DNA from 2 places in the Streptomyces sp. OZ13 genome. Region 1 is predicted to be linked to the other one. Evidence: riboswitches for the same ligand, from Rfam matches in the RefSeq annotation. Region 1 holds a riboswitch; the other holds the start of a gene.
What was found. A riboswitch is a leader RNA that binds a small molecule or an ion and turns the genes downstream of it on or off. The one in region 1 is predicted to bind cobalamin.
Positions count from the first base shown of each region.

Region 2: linked by a shared signal. The riboswitch ahead of ACTMTU_RS18080 (energy-coupling factor ABC transporter permease) and the one ahead of ACTMTU_RS15855 (ribonucleoside-diphosphate reductase subunit alpha) in region 1 are both predicted to bind cobalamin.

Region 1 is NZ_JBQHCZ010000005.1:523,332-530,786, reverse strand. It holds gene mctP (monocarboxylate uptake permease MctP) at 1-1,004, shown strand, start outside; gene ACTMTU_RS15860 (GNAT family N-acetyltransferase) at 1,104-1,628, shown strand; cobalamin riboswitch at 1,678-1,804, shown strand; gene ACTMTU_RS15855 (ribonucleoside-diphosphate reductase subunit alpha) at 1,936-4,284, shown strand; gene ACTMTU_RS15850 (ribonucleotide-diphosphate reductase subunit beta) at 4,284-5,297, shown strand; gene ACTMTU_RS15845 (D-Ala-D-Ala carboxypeptidase family metallohydrolase) at 5,378-6,115, opposite strand; gene def (peptide deformylase) at 6,280-6,924, opposite strand; gene ACTMTU_RS15835 (tetratricopeptide repeat protein) at 7,007-7,455, opposite strand, start outside.
Region 2 is NZ_JBQHCZ010000007.1:31,133-38,587, reverse strand. It holds gene ACTMTU_RS18100 (Cmx/CmrA family chloramphenicol efflux MFS transporter) at 1-1,138, shown strand, start outside; gene ACTMTU_RS18095 (energy-coupling factor ABC transporter ATP-binding protein) at 1,195-2,073, opposite strand; gene cbiQ (cobalt ECF transporter T component CbiQ) at 2,070-2,819, opposite strand; gene ACTMTU_RS18085 (energy-coupling factor ABC transporter substrate-binding protein) at 2,823-3,230, opposite strand; gene ACTMTU_RS18080 (energy-coupling factor ABC transporter permease) at 3,227-3,916, opposite strand; cobalamin riboswitch at 3,947-4,142, opposite strand; gene ACTMTU_RS18075 (PTS-dependent dihydroxyacetone kinase phosphotransferase subunit DhaM) at 4,237-4,647, opposite strand; gene dhaL (dihydroxyacetone kinase subunit DhaL) at 4,644-5,270, opposite strand; gene dhaK (dihydroxyacetone kinase subunit DhaK) at 5,327-6,319, opposite strand; gene ACTMTU_RS18060 (endo alpha-1,4 polygalactosaminidase) at 6,571-7,386, opposite strand; gene ACTMTU_RS18055 (spherulation-specific family 4 protein) at 7,383-7,455, opposite strand, start outside.

The DNA.
Region 1 (7,455 bases):
TGGCGATCATCTACATCCCGATCAAGCTCGGCGGCTTCGACGAGATCTTCGCCAGCGCCGGCGAGAAGTTCGCCCAGATCAACCCGGCCACCGACAAGCCCAACGGCGCTCTGGTGCCCGGCGAGCTGGGCCAGTGGGGCTACGCCACGCTGGCGCTCGGTTCGGCGCTCGCGCTCTTCATGTATCCGCACTCGATCACGGCCACGCTCTCCTCGCGCAGCCGTGAGGTGATCCGCCGCAACACCACCATCCTGCCGCTGTACTCGCTGATGCTGGGCCTGCTGGCGCTGCTCGGCTTCATGGCGATCGCGGCCGGGGTGAACGTCAAGAACGGCCAGCTGGCGATCCCTCAGCTGTTCGAGAACATGTTCCCCGACTGGTTCGCGGGCGTCGCCTTCGCCGCCATCGGCATCGGCGCACTCGTCCCGGCGGCCATCATGTCGATCGCCGCGGCGAACCTCTTCACCCGCAACATCTACAAGGACTTTCTCAAGCCCGACGCGACACCGGCGCAGGAGACCAAGGTCTCCAAGCTGGTCTCCCTGCTGGTGAAGGTCGGCGCGCTCGCCTTCGTCCTCACCATGGACAAGACGGTCGCGATCAACTTCCAGCTGCTGGGCGGCATCTGGATCCTCCAGACCTTCCCGGCGCTGGTGGGCGGTCTGTTCACCCGCTGGTTCCACCGGTGGGCGCTCATCGGCGGCTGGGCCGTCGGCATGATCTACGGCACCGCCGCCGCGTACGGCGTGGCCAGCCCGACCCAGAAGCACTTCGGCGGCTCGTCTGCGGAGATCCCGGGCATCGGCGAGATCGGCTACATCGGTCTCACCGCGTTCGTGCTGAACGTCGTCGTCACCGTCGTTCTCACCTTCGTCCTGCGGGCGGCCAAGGCCCCCGACGGCATCGACGAGACCAGCCCGTCCGACTACACGGCGGACGCGGGCGACCCGGGCGTCAAGGTGGAGCTGCCGCCGGCCACGGCGGGCGCTCCCGGCGGTCACTGACCGGTCGCGCGAACGAGGGCCGTCGCGTCTCCCGTCCGGGCACCTCCCGGCCGGGAAATGCGGCGGCCCTTCGTCGTGCCCTGATGCACACTGCCGGGCATGGACATCACGATCAGGAGAATCGAACCCGAGGAGCACACGGCCCTCGGCGAGTTGACCGCCCGCGCCTACCTCGACGGCGGGCTGCTGGTCCTCGGCGAGGAGGACCCCTACCTCGAGGTGCTCCGCGACGTCGCGGGCCGCGACGCGCAGGCGGAGGTGTACGTCGCCGTCGACGAGCAGGGCACGCTGCTCGGCGGGGTGGCGTTCGTCCCGGCCGGCGGACCGTTCGCCGACATCGCGGGTCCCGGCGAGGCCGAGTTCCGGATGCTCGCCGTGGGCGCAGAGGCACGCGGCCGTGGTGCCGGCGAGGCGCTGGTGCGCACCTGCGTGGAACGGGCGAGAGCCACCCCGGGGTGCGTACGGCTGGTGCTCTCCACGCAGCCCACGATGTACGCGGCGCACCGCATCTACGGCCGGCTGGGCTTCGTACGCACACCGGAACGGGACTGGGAACCGGTCCCGGGCCTCGTTTCGCTGCTGACGTACGCACTGGAGCTCCCCGGACCTCCCGACACAATATGACCTCTCGACACAACATGTAGGGGCAGGCGCAGCGGCCCGCCCCCACATGTATGCTCATCTCGCTGTCGCCACAGGGGAATCCGGTGTGAATCCGGAACTGTCCCGCAACGGTGTGATCCGGTGCGCTCTGCCGTACCCGTTCAAGTCCGAGGACCTGTCGACGGCGCATCCGGTTCGACCGATCCGGATGCCCAGACGTCCGGGCCTCGCGGTTGGGCCGGTGGACGCCGTGCGCCGTGCTGCCCCGTCACGCGTGCCACGGCCCGCCCCCTCCGCCGGCCCAGAGCCGAGCGAGGGAGAGCATCACATGACCATCGCGCCAGCCGATCCGGTCTCAGCGACGGAGAACGACGGCCCCGGGACCGCGCTGCTGCGGACCTTGACGGACCTGACGGCGGACCTGCCCGACACCGATCCGGGCAAGGTCGCCGCGGCCGCGCTGCGCGGCCGCAACGCCGGGTCCGACGCGGCGGAGCTGCACTCCCTCGCCGCCGAAGCGGCCGCCGGCCTGATCTCGGACGACCCCGCCTACTCCCGGCTCGCCGCGCGTCTGCTGACCCGCACGATCGCCGAAGAGGCGGCCGGGCAGGGCGCTTCCTCGTTCACCGCCTCGGTCGCCACCGGTCACCGCGAGGGGCTGATCGCCGACCGCACGGCCGCCTTCGTGGCACTGCACGCCGCGCGGCTCGACGCGCTGATCGACCTCGAGGCGGACGACCGCTTCGGCTACTTCGGCCTGCGCACCCTCTACAGCCGCTACCTGCTGCGCCACCCGATCACCCGCCAGGTCGTCGAGACGCCCCAGCACTTCATGCTCCGCGTCGCCTGCGGGCTCGCCGAGGACGACTCGCAGCGCGCCCTGGAGGAGGTCGCGGCGCTGTACCGGCTGATGAGCCGGCTGGACTACCTCCCCTCCTCGCCCACCCTCTTCAACTCCGGCACCCGCCACCCCCAGATGTCGTCCTGCTACCTGCTGGACTCGCCGCTGGACGAGCTCGACTCGATCTACGACCGCTACCACCAGGTCGCGCGCCTCTCCAAGCACGCGGGCGGCATCGGGCTCTCGTACTCCCGTATCCGCGCCCGCGGTTCGCTGATCCGCGGCACCAACGGGCACTCCAACGGCATCGTCCCGTTCCTGAAGACCCTTGACGCCTCGGTCGCCGCGGTGAACCAGGGCGGCCGCCGCAAGGGCGCGGCCGCCGTCTACCTGGAGACCTGGCACGCGGACATCGAGGAGTTCCTGGAGCTGCGCGACAACACCGGTGAGGACGCCCGCCGTACGCACAACCTGAACCTGGCGCACTGGATCCCGGACGAGTTCATGCGCCGCGTCGAGGCGGACGCCGAGTGGTCGCTGTTCTCCCCGGTCGACGTCCCGGAGCTGGTCGACCTGTGGGGCGAGGCCTTCGACAAGGCCTACCGCCGGGCGGAAGCCGCGGGCCTGGCCCGCCGGTCCGTCCCCGCGCGCGACCTCTACGGCCGGATGATGCGCACGCTCGCCCAGACCGGCAACGGCTGGATGACCTTCAAGGACGCGTCCAACCGCACCGCCAACCAGACCGCGGAGCCGGGCCGGGTCGTGCACTCCTCCAACCTGTGCACGGAGATCCTCGAGGTCACGGACGACGGCGAGACGGCCGTGTGCAATCTCGGCTCCGTGAACCTCGGCGCGTTCGTCAGCGGCGACGGCATCGACTGGGAGCGGCTGGACGCCACCGTCCGCACCGCCGTCACCTTCCTGGACCGCGTCGTCGACATCAACTTCTATCCGACGGAGCAGGCCGGGCGGTCCAACGCCAGGTGGCGCCCGGTGGGCCTGGGCGCGATGGGCCTGCAGGACGTCTTCTTCAAGCTTCGGCTGCCCTTCGACTCGGCGGAGGCCCGGGCCCTTTCGACGAAGATCGCCGAGCGGATCATGCTGGCGGCCTACGAGGCCTCGTGCGACCTCGCGGAGCGCAACGGGCCCCTGCCGGCCTGGGCCGAGACGCGCGCGGCACGCGGCGTGCTGCATCCCGACCACTACGACACGACGCTGAGCTGGCCGGAGCGCTGGGAGGCGCTGCGTGCCCGGATCGCCGACGTCGGCATGCGCAACTCGCTGCTGCTCGCCATCGCGCCGACCGCGACCATCGCCTCGATCGCCGGTGTCTACGAGTGCATCGAGCCGCAGGTCTCCAACCTGTTCAAGCGCGAGACGCTCAGCGGCGAGTTCCTCCAGGTCAACTCCTATCTGGTGGAGGACCTGAAGCGGCTCGGCGTCTGGGACGCGCAGACGCGGGAGGCGCTGCGCGAGGCGAGCGGCTCGGTGCAGGGCTTCACCTGGGTGCCCGAGGAGATCCGCGCGCTGTACCGCACCGCCTGGGAGATCCCGCAGCGCGGCCTGATCGACATGGCGGCCGCCCGTACGCCGTTCCTGGACCAGAGCCAGTCGCTGAACCTGTTCCTCGAGACGCCGACGATCGGCAAGCTCAGCTCGATGTACGCGTACGCGTGGAAGCAGGGCCTGAAGACCACGTACTACCTGCGCTCGCGCCCGGCGACCCGGATCGCGCGCGCCGCGTCGGCGGCCGTCCCGGTCCCCGCACAGGTGACGGCCGAGGATGCCGTCGCCTGTTCCCTGGAAAACCCCGAGTCCTGCGAGGCCTGCCAGTAATGAGCTCCACCACCAAGAACCTTCTCGACCCCGGCTTCGAGCTCACTCTGCGGCCCATGCGCTACCCGGACTTCTACGAGCGCTACCGGGACGCGATCAAGAACACCTGGACGGTGGAGGAGGTCGACCTGCACTCGGACGTGGCCGACCTGGCCAAGCTCTCCCCGGGTGAGCAGCACATGATCGGCCGGCTGGTCGCGTTCTTCGCGACGGGCGACTCGATCGTGGCGAACAACCTGGTGCTGACCCTCTACAAGCACATCAACTCCCCCGAGGCGCGGCTGTACCTGTCGCGGCAGCTGTTCGAGGAGGCCGTGCACGTCCAGTTCTATCTGACGCTGCTCGACACCTACCTTCCCGACCCCGAGGACCGGGCGGCCGCCTTCTCGGCGGTCGAGAACATCCCCTCCATCAGGGAGAAGGCCGCGTTCTGCTTCAAGTGGATGGACTCGGTCGAGAGCATCGACCGTCTCGAGTCACGGGCGGACCGCCGCCGCTTCCTGCTCAACCTGATCTGCTTCGCGGCGTGCATCGAGGGCCTGTTCTTCTACGGCGCCTTCGCGTACGTCTACTGGTTCCGCTCCCGCGGGCTGCTGCACGGTCTGGCCACCGGCACCAACTGGGTGTTCAGGGACGAGACGATGCACATGAACTTCGCCTTCGAGGTCGTGGACACGGTCCGCAAGGAGGAGCCGGAGCTCTTCGACGACGAACTGCGGCAGCAGGTCACCGACATGCTGAAGGAAGCGGTAGAGGCGGAGCTCCAGTTCGGCCGTGACCTGTGCGGCGACGGACTGCCGGGCATGAACACCGAGTCGATGCGCGAGTACCTCCAGTGCGTCGCCGACCAGCGGCTCACGCGCCTCGGTTTCGCCCCGGTGTACGGCTCGCAGAACCCGTTCTCCTTCATGGAGTTGCAGGGTGTCCAGGAGCTGACGAACTTCTTCGAGCGCCGCCCGTCCGCCTACCAGGTGGCGGTCGAGGGGTCGGTCGCGTTCGACGACGACTTCTGACCGTACGGAACGGCGCTCGAGAAAGCAGCGGCCCGCGCCTCTCACGGGGGGAGGCACGGGCCGCTCCGGCTTCGGGTGCCTCAGATGCCGCAGCTGGGGGCGGACCAGTAACGGCTGCCTCGGTGGTCGAGGTGCGTGTGGTCGTTGTGGCCGGGGTAGCCCGGGCCGAGGATCCCGTTGAAGCCGTGGTTGCGGGCCTGCTGGGCCAGCTTGCACAGCGAGTGCGGTCCGGCGCCCAGGTCGGCCGCGTCGCCGTAGAGGTGCCGGCTGCTGGACGCGCCGCCGACCGCGCTGTTGCACGAGTACGACCGGAAGCCGCTGGTCACGGTGATGGGCTGGTCGCCCAGGGCGTGCCGCAGGGCCTCCAGCTTCCACATCGTCCGCAGCGCGTTGGCCTTGGCGGTCGCCGCGCTCACCGCGCCACCGGACCAGGTGGAGTTGCAGCGGTTGAGTTCGGCGTAGCTGAAGTGGGCCGGTGTGCAGTCGCTGTCCTGGAGGGCGTAGATCTTGCTGAAGGTGGCGGGACCCGCGACGCCGTCGGCGGCGAGGCCGTAGGCGGACTGGAAGCGCTTGACGGCAGCCGTGGTGGCCGGCCCGTAGGAGCCGTCGACGGCGAGCACGGCGCCGTAGCCCGGGTAGCCGGACATGCGGATCTGGAGCTGGCTGACGTCCGAGCCGGAAGCCCCCTGGGACAGGGTGCGTGACCAGGTGTAGCAGTCGTCGGCCTGCGCGCTCCCGGCGGTCGCGACGACCCCGCCCAGACCGGCAACCATGAGCATGACAATAGAGAGCAGAAGTCGTGCGGTGCGTCTGAACATCGAGCCTCCATACCGGGTGGGGACGGTGCAACCACTGAGACTGGCGGGCCGTTCCACGCGCGTCAACCACGCCTGAGCAGGCGTCATTTGTCCGCCCAATGACGCCTGCGTGAACAGCGACGGCCCCGCTCGCGGTGAGCGGGGCCGTCGGACGGTGCGTGCGATCAGTCGTTCGGGACGACCTCGTACCGCGGGGTGCCCTCCGCCATCTGCCGCAGCGCGTCCTTGCGCTCACGCTTGGAGAGCCGGTCGATGTACAGGTACCCGTACAGGTGATCGGTCTCGTGCTGGAGGCAACGGGCGAAGTAGCCCGTGCCCCGCACCTTGATCGGATTGCCCTGCGCGTCCTGGCCGCGGACCACCGCGTAGTCGGGACGGGCCAGCGAGGCGTACGCCGTCGGCACGGACAGGCAGCCCTCGTTGGAGTCGTCGAGGACGCGCTCCTCCGGCGGCAGCTCCTCCAGGACCGGGTTGCAGACCACGCCGGTGTGCCGCACGCCGTCGTCGTCGGGGCAGTCGTAGACGAACACCTTCAGGTCGACACCGATCTGGTTGGCGGCCAGCCCCACGCCCTCAGCCGTCTTCTGGCTGGCGAACATGTCGTCGATGAGGGCGGCGAGCTTGTCGTCGAACTCGGTGACGTCCTTGCACTCCTTGTGGAGCACGGGGTTCCCCACGACCGTGATCGGACGCGACGTGCCGCGCTCGCGGTACGCCAGTTCCCGCTCCTCGCAGTTCTCCGTGTCCACGAGGAAACCCTCCTCGTCGACCCGCTGGTCCGTCCCCTGCTCCGACTGCTGCGACGCCATGTCAGCCTCTGCGCCCTTCTCAGTACCCGACCATGGCCCGATGCCCGGTCACTCACGTGTCCGTACAGCCTACGGGCAGGCGTCAGCAGACTTCCTCGAGATCCCGCCACTCCCGGGAGTCCGGGCTGTCGGCGACCCAGCCGTCGAGCAGGCCCCGCACCAGTCCGGCGGGCGCCGCTATGCCGCACTCGCGCTCCGGCGACCAGAGATCGCCGCCCGTACGGTGTCCCAGCGGCCCGGGATGGCCGGGCTCGCTGTGGTCGTGCGGATCGAGGTGCTCCCCCTCGCCCTCCGCGCTCGGCATGCTCCCCTCGGAACAGGCCCGGCAGAGCAGCCGCACCGAGGAGGACCAGTCCTCCGCGGCGAATCCGGCGTCCGCCGCCAGCCGCTCCAGAGCGTCCCGGTCGGACTCCGTCGCCGCCTCCAGCAGGACCACCCAGGTCGGGACGGGAGAAGGGGCCCAGAGCTCGATCTCGTCGAAGACCGGGAAGGACGGACCCGCGGTCGTGGTGCGCTCGCCGTTCGGGACGC
Region 2 (7,455 bases), on a different contig from region 1:
CATGGGCACCTCGGAGTTCATGCTCGCCGGCCTCCTGCCGGACATCGCCTCGGACCTCGGCGTCACCGTCGGGACAGCAGGCATGCTCACCACCGCCTTCGCGATCGGAATGACCGTCGGCGCACCGCTCATGGCCGGACTCGCCCGCAACCGGCCCGCGCGGTCCGGCCTGCTCGGGTTCGTCCTCGTGTTCTCCGCGGCCCACGCCGTGGGCGCCGCCACCTCGAGCTTCCCGGTCCTGTTCGCGACCCGGTTGGTCGCGGCGCTCGCGAACGCCGGCTTCCTCGCCGTGGCCCTGACGACTGCGGCCACGCTGGTCTCTCCCGACAAGAAGGGACGCGCACTCGCGGTGCTGCTGTCGGGCACCACGGTGGCCACCATCGCCGGCGTCCCGGGCGGAGCGGTACTCGGCACACTGCTCGGCTGGCGGGCCGCTTTCTGGGCCGTCGCCGCTCTGTGCCTCCCGCCGGCCATCGGCGTCCTCATGAGGATCCCGGCGCGCCGTCTGCGTGAGGGCGCGGCCCACGGGCCGGCCCTGCGATCGGAGCTCGCACAGCTCAACCGCCCCCGGCTGCTCCTGGTCATGCTGCTCGGCGCGCTGGTCAACGCGGCGACCTTCGCGAGCTTCACCTTCCTCGCCCCCGTCGTCACCGACACCGCCGGGCTGGGCAAGCTGTGGATCTCCGTCGCCCTGATGCTCTTCGGCGCCGGCGCGTTCGCCGGGGTCACCGTCGCCGGACGGCTGTCCGACCGGCATCCCGGCCGGGTCGTCGCGATCGGCGGTCCGTTGCTCCTCATCGGCTGGCCGGCCCTGGCCGTGCTGGCCGACAGGCCGGTCGCTCTGCTCACCCTCGTGTTCGTCCAGGGCGCGCTGTCGTTCGCGCTGGGCAGCACGCTGATCACGCGGGTCCTGTACGAGGCCGCGGGAGCCCCCACCATGGCCGGCTCCTACGCGACCGCCGCACTCAACGTCGGTGCTGCCACCGGTCCCGTCGTCGCCGCGACCACCCTCGGCACCCCGGCCGGGGACCTCGGGCCGCTGTGGGCGAGCGGACTCCTCGTCCTGGTCGCGCTACTGGTCGCGATCCCCCTGCGTGGTGCGATCGCAGCCGGCCGCGGCAGCGAGGTGCTCCGCTGACACCCGCTGTGAGTGTCGGCGCGTGGCAGCTTCCGGACTTCCGCATCACGCCCGGATCAGACCTGCGCCCCGTCGTGCCCCGGCGTCGTGACCCCCCGGGTCCACGCCGCCAGGGCCTCGGGCGTACTGGGCCCCTCGTCGGAGGGGCCCAGCAGCCCATGGGCGCGGAGCACCTCCGCGACCGCCGTGCCCCACGGTCTGCGCAGCCGTGCCGAGTCCAACAGGGCCTGATCGGAGAGGAGTTCACCGACCGGACCGGTACGCAGGCCGTCCGGCGAGAGCACGGCCGCGTCGTCGGCCCAGCGCAGCGCCAGGTCGACGTCGTGCGTCGCCATCACGACCGTCGTCCCGGAGGTGCGCAGCCGGCCGAGGACATCGAGCAGCCGCTCCTGGCCGTGCGGGTCGAGTCCGGCGGTCGGTTCGTCCAGGATGAGCACCCTCGGCCGCATCGCCACGGCGCCCGCGATCGCGGCCCGTTTGCGCTGGCCGTACGAGAGGAGATGCGTGGGCCGGTCCCGCAGCGCCACGATGTCCATCGCGGCCAGTGCCTCGTCCACCCGGGCCCGTACCTCGTCCTCGGCGAGGCCGAGGTTCATCGGGCCGAATGACACGTCCTGCTCGACCGACGCCGCGAAGAGCTGGTCGTCCGGGTCCTGCACCACCAGCTGCACCGTCGTACGGAGCCGGGTCAGACCGGCCCGGTCGTAGGTCACCGGCTCGCCGTGCAGGCGCAGTCGGCCCGTCGCGGGCCGCAACCCGCCGCTCAGCAGCCGCAGCAGGGTCGTCTTGCCGCTGCCGTTGCGACCCAGCAGCGCCGTGGAACGGCCCTCCGGGAGACCGAGATCGACGCCGCTGAGCACGGCGGGCCCGTCCTCGTACGCGTAACCCGCGTCGACGAGCTCCACGACGGCCGGTCCCGCGGGGGAGTGGTTCACGGCAGACACCTTTCGAGCACGAGAGTGAGGGCGACGATCCCGGACAGCAGCGCGGCGACCATGGCGAGGAACGGTCGCGAGACCGCCGCCCGCGGTACCAGCACCCGCAGCGTGCCGTCGTATCCGCGGCCCGCGAGCCCGGCCTGCAGCCTGCCTGCCCGGTCGAAGGCGCGCACGAAGGCGGTCGCGCCGAGGCCGGCCAGCGACCGCCAGGCGGCCGCCCTGCTGGCATGGCCGAGACGGGCGGCCTGCGCCTGGCGGATGTGGGAGACGGCGTCCAGCAGCAGGAAGCTGATCCGGTACATCACGAGCGCCACGTCCACCACGGCCGGCGGCACGCCGGCGCGCACCAGCCGCGGGAGCACGTCCGACACGGGTGTCGTGAACGCGAACAGCAGCACACCCAGCGACGCGGCGGAGGTGCGCAGCAGCAGCCGCGCCGCGTCCCCGGGCCCGCCGGGCGCGAAGGCCACCATGCCGTCCGGACCGCCCACCGCGAACAACAGCGGTACGGCTCCGGTGACACAGAACCCGAGCGGGACGCGGAACGCCCGCCACAGCTGGCGCGGTGCCACACCGGCCGGTCCGAGCAGGATCACAACCGTCGCGGCGGCGACGAGGACGGCACCCGGCCAGGGCGGCAGACAGACGGCCGTGACGGTCAGACCGAGACCGAGGACGGCTTTTTCACAGGGGTGGCGGCGGCGCCAGCGACTGCTGTGCGCCGCCGCGTCGATCGGCAGCATCCGCTAGGGCGCCGTCGTCGTGGTGTCCGGGCCCTCGCTCCGCGACCCGGGGACGGAGGGGGCGGTTGCCGCGCCGTCCGGCGTCCTGCTGGCGGCCCGCTCGGCCGCCGCCCGCTCCTCGCCCTGCCGACGGCCCTTGCGCAGCCCGAAGTAGTACGCCAGGACGCCCGCGCCGAGCGCCGCCTGGAGGGAGAACAGCGCCGACTCGATCTCGCCGGACGGCGGTTCGTACAGCGGGGTGAACCACGGCTCGTAGTCCGGCTCGAGTTCCGTGATCGCCGCCTCCGCCTCGCCGTCGGCCCCGGTGAACGGCTCCTCCTTGTGGTCTCCGAGCCCCAGGACGAGCGGCAGCACGGCCAGCGCCGCGACGGCCAGCAGCAGCAGGGTGTTGATCCTCGCGTTACGGCTCATCGGGCCGACGCCTCCTTCTTCGCACCCGTGACCAGCACACCGAGCCTGGTCAGTTCACCCTTGCTGGACCGGCTGAGCAGCCGCATCACCAGCACGGTGAGCAGTCCCTCGCTCACCGCCAGCGGAAGCTGCGTGACGGCGAAGATGCCGCCGAACTTCGCCAGAGCGCCGGGGATGCCACTGCCCGGGTCGGGGAAGGCCAGCGCCAACTGCACACTGGTGACGCAGTACGTGGACAGGTCGGCGACGAACGCGCCCAAGAACACGCTCACCATCAGCGGCACGTCGAAGCGGCGCAGCAGCCGGTACACCCCGTACCCCGCCCACGGCCCGACGACCGCCATGGAGAAGACGTTGGCGCCCAGCGTGGTGAGCCCGCCGTGGGCCAGCAACAGGGCCTGGAACAGCAGGGTGATGGTGCCGAGCACCGCCATGATCGGCGGTCGGAACAGAATGGCCCCGAGGCCCGTGCCGGTCGGGTGCGAGCAGCTACCCGTCACCGACGGGATCTTCAGCGCCGAAAGGACGAACGTGAACGCCCCGGACGCGCCGAGCAGCAACGTCGACTCCGGATGGGACTTGACCTCGCGGTTCAGGGCGCGTACGCCGTGGACGACGAACGGGGCGGACGCGGCGCCCCAGGCGACCGCGTGCAGCGGGGGCAGATACCCCTCGGCTATATGCATGATGTGGGAGACCCTCTCCAGCACCTCGTGGATGGACAACGCACCCTGGCCGGTCTCCTGGCTGACGGGTCATGCCGCCCGGACTCCGCCTTCCCGGGCACCGCGCGTACACGCGGTGTCCCAGTGGCTCCCCGTGAGGGGGTGGAGCCGGACTTCCCGATCACAGTGGCGAGGGCCGCACCGGTACCGCACCGGTTTCCCGAACACCAAGGCCCCGTGACAGTAATGCGCCGACCAGCGACATCACAAGCCGCGCACGGGCGCACCGGCGGGCGGCGGGGTGAGCCGTTCGCCACATCCGCCGCCGCGCCGCCCGTCCGTCACTGCTTGCGGTAGCCGTACGCCTCCGACGCCGCGGCCTCCACCGCGTCCAGGCCGGCGCCGGCGGAGGCCGTCACCACCGCCGCGACCGCGCCCTCCACGAACGGGGCGTCCACCAGGCGGGTACCGGCGGGAAGTTCGTCACCTTCGGCGAGCAGCGCCTTGACCGTCAGGACGGCGCTGCCCAGGTCGACGAGGACGGCGACGCCCGCGCCGCCGTCGACCTGCTCCGCCGCGGCCGTGATCAGTTCGGAGCTGGTGCCGAGGCCACCGTCGGGCGTGCCGCCCGCCGCGGCGACCGGGGCCGTACCGCCGCCGCCCGCGAGCCCTTTTGCCAGTTCGGCGACCGCGGTGGCGACCTCCCTGCTGTGCGAGACCAGCACGATGCCGACCTGCTTGCCGTCGCTCATCCGGCCGCCCCCTCCGCCGGGTCCGCCGTCTCGGCGAGCGCCGCCAGCAGCAGCGCCGACGACGTGGCGCCCGGGTCCTGGTGGCCGATGCTCCGTTCACCGAGATAGCTCGCCCTGCCCTTGCGGGCCTGCAACGGCACGGTGTCCGACGCCCCCTGCTCCGCCGCCTCGCGGGCCGCCGCGAACGACTCCGTGCTGTCGCCGAGCGCCGCCACCGCCGGTTCGAGGGCGTCCAGCATCGTCTTGTCACCGGCCTTCGCCCCGCCGAGCTGGGCCACCGCGGCGACGCCGGCCCGCAGTGCTTCGGCGAGCTGCCCAGGTGTCACCGCGGCGTCGTCCCCCAGCGCTTTGCCGGTGCGCCGCAGCAGCGTCCCGTACAGCGGGCCCGACGCCCCGCCGACCGTCGACACCAGCTGCCGTCCGGCGAGCATCAGCACGGCGCCCGGCGTCGCCGGGGGCTCCTTCTCCAGCACCGCTGCGACGGCCGTGAACCCCCGTTTGAGGTTGCTGCCGTGGTCCGCGTCGCCGATCGCCGAGTCCAGCTCGGTCAGTCGGTCCGCCTCCCGGTCCACCGAGACGGCGACCGCGGCCAGCCAACGGCGGAAGAATTCGGCGTCGAGCACAAGCACTCCCTGGGATCGGTCGGTTCGAACGGTGTGATCTCGAGGCTCCAGCGCTCTCAGCGTCCCCATCGCAGCGCCGGAGTCTGCACCGGCGCGTCCCACAGCCTGAGCAGCTCCTCGTCCACCTGGCAGAGCGTCACCGAAGCGCCGGCCATGTCGAGAGAGGTCACATAGTTGCCGACGAGGGTACGGGCCACCGCCACGTCCCGCTCCGCCAGCACGCGCTGGACCTCGGCGTTGAACCCGTACAGTTCCAGCAGCGGCGTCGCGCCCATCCCGTTGACCAGGGCGATCACCGGGCCGGAGGGCCGCAGGTCCTCCAGCACGGCGTCGACGGCGAAGTCGGCGATCTCCCGCGACGTCATCATCGGGCGCCGCTCCCGCCCCGGCTCGCCATGGATGCCGATGCCCAACTCCAGTTCGCCGGGGGGAAGATCGAAGGTGGGGCCGCCCTTCGACGGCGTGCTGCACGCGCTGAGCGCCACGCCGAAGGTGCGGGAGGAGTCGTTCACCTGCCGGCCGATCGCCTCGACGCGCTCCAGCGGTGCCCGCTCCTCCGCGGCGGCCCCGGCGATCTTCTCCACGAACAGGGTCGCCCCGGTGCCGCGCCGTCCGGCGGTGTACAGGCTGTCGGTCACCGCGACGTCGTCGTTGACGAGAACCTTCCCCAGCCGCACCCCCTCGTCCTCGGCGAGCTCGGCCGCCATGTCGAAGTTCAGCACGTCACCGGTGTAGTTCTTCACGATGAACAGCACGCCCTCGCCGCTGTCGACGGCGGCGGCGGCCCGCGCCATCTGGTCTGGCACCGGGCTGGTGAACACTTCCCCGGGGCAGGCGCCGTCGAGCATCCCGTGCCCGACGAAACCGCCGTGCAGCGGCTCGTGCCCCGAGCCGCCGCCGGAGACGAGCGCCACCTTCCCCGAGACGGGCGCGTCACGCCGCACGATGACCCGGTTGTCCACGTCCACGGCCAGATCGGGGTGGGCCGCCGCCATCCCGCGGAGGGCGTCCGCGACCACGGTCTCGGGAACGTTGATCAGCATCCTCATGGGTATCTCCTGGGAAGCTCGGCAGGGGTGGTGGTTGCCTGCGCTGGGCGTCTGCGTATCGGAGGGAGCCCTGCAGGGGCAGTATCGACCTTGCCGCTGCGAAGGTCACGTCAGGCAACATTCCGAGTGTGCCGCGCGCTCCGCCGCCGTGCGGTGGCACGGCCGAACTGCCGGCGGCCACCGCGACCGGGGACGCCGGGCCGGGCGACGGCACCGGGCCGCGTCCGGTCCTGTGCGCCGGATCCGCCCGGTCAGCAGGGCTCGCGCCAGGTGCCCAGTTCCGGCTTCTTGAGCATCGACGACAGCCGCAGCCCCCGGGCCGCCGGGCAGAAATCGGCCGTGCGCTCCGCGTACTCCACGTGGAAGACGGCCTTGCCCGCCGCGATGAAAGGTTCGAGCAGCGCGCATTCGCCGTACTGTGCGCACTCCTCGTTGACCGCGAAGTCGAAGTCGTCCAGCAGGTGCGGAATCTGCGCCAGGTCGTTCTTGAGGCCCACGGCCAGACCCCGCTCGTGCGCGATGTCCGCGATCATGCGGTTGTACCGGAGCTGGTCGTGCGCCGTGAGCGGGAAACCGGTGTCGTTGCCGTAGCCCTCGACCAGATCCGGTTCCACGGCGTCGAAGCCCTTGTCCCGGCACATGTCGAACCGGCGCTCCATGACGGGCCGCAGCGTCGATACCTGGCGGATGTCCAGCCAGCGCTCGCCGTGCCAGCCGTTGGGCCTGCCCAGCACCTCGCGCGGGAAGGCGTGCCGGTCGGGGCGGAAGTCCTCCCAGGCTCCCACGTTGACGTAGCAGATCACCTTACGGCCGTCCCGGTGCAGACGGGCGACGTCCGAGGCGGTGTTCTCGAAGCCGTCGATGTCGTAGACGGGCACGTCGACCGACGGGTCGACCCTGCCGTCGAGCTGCCACTGCCAGGCCAGTCCGGGGCGCGGCTGCCACGGGCGGCCGGCTCGCGTGGCCGCGCCGTCGTGGCCGCCGGAGCATGCCGCCAGCGCGGCCACGGCGGCCAGCGCGGCCATGACGGCCACAGCGACGACGAGGACCGGCGGGAGCCGCCTCATCGGTCCGTCGCGGTCAGCGCGGGCGTCAGCCGGGACCAGGGGTTGGGCGGTTCTCCCGTCACGGGACCG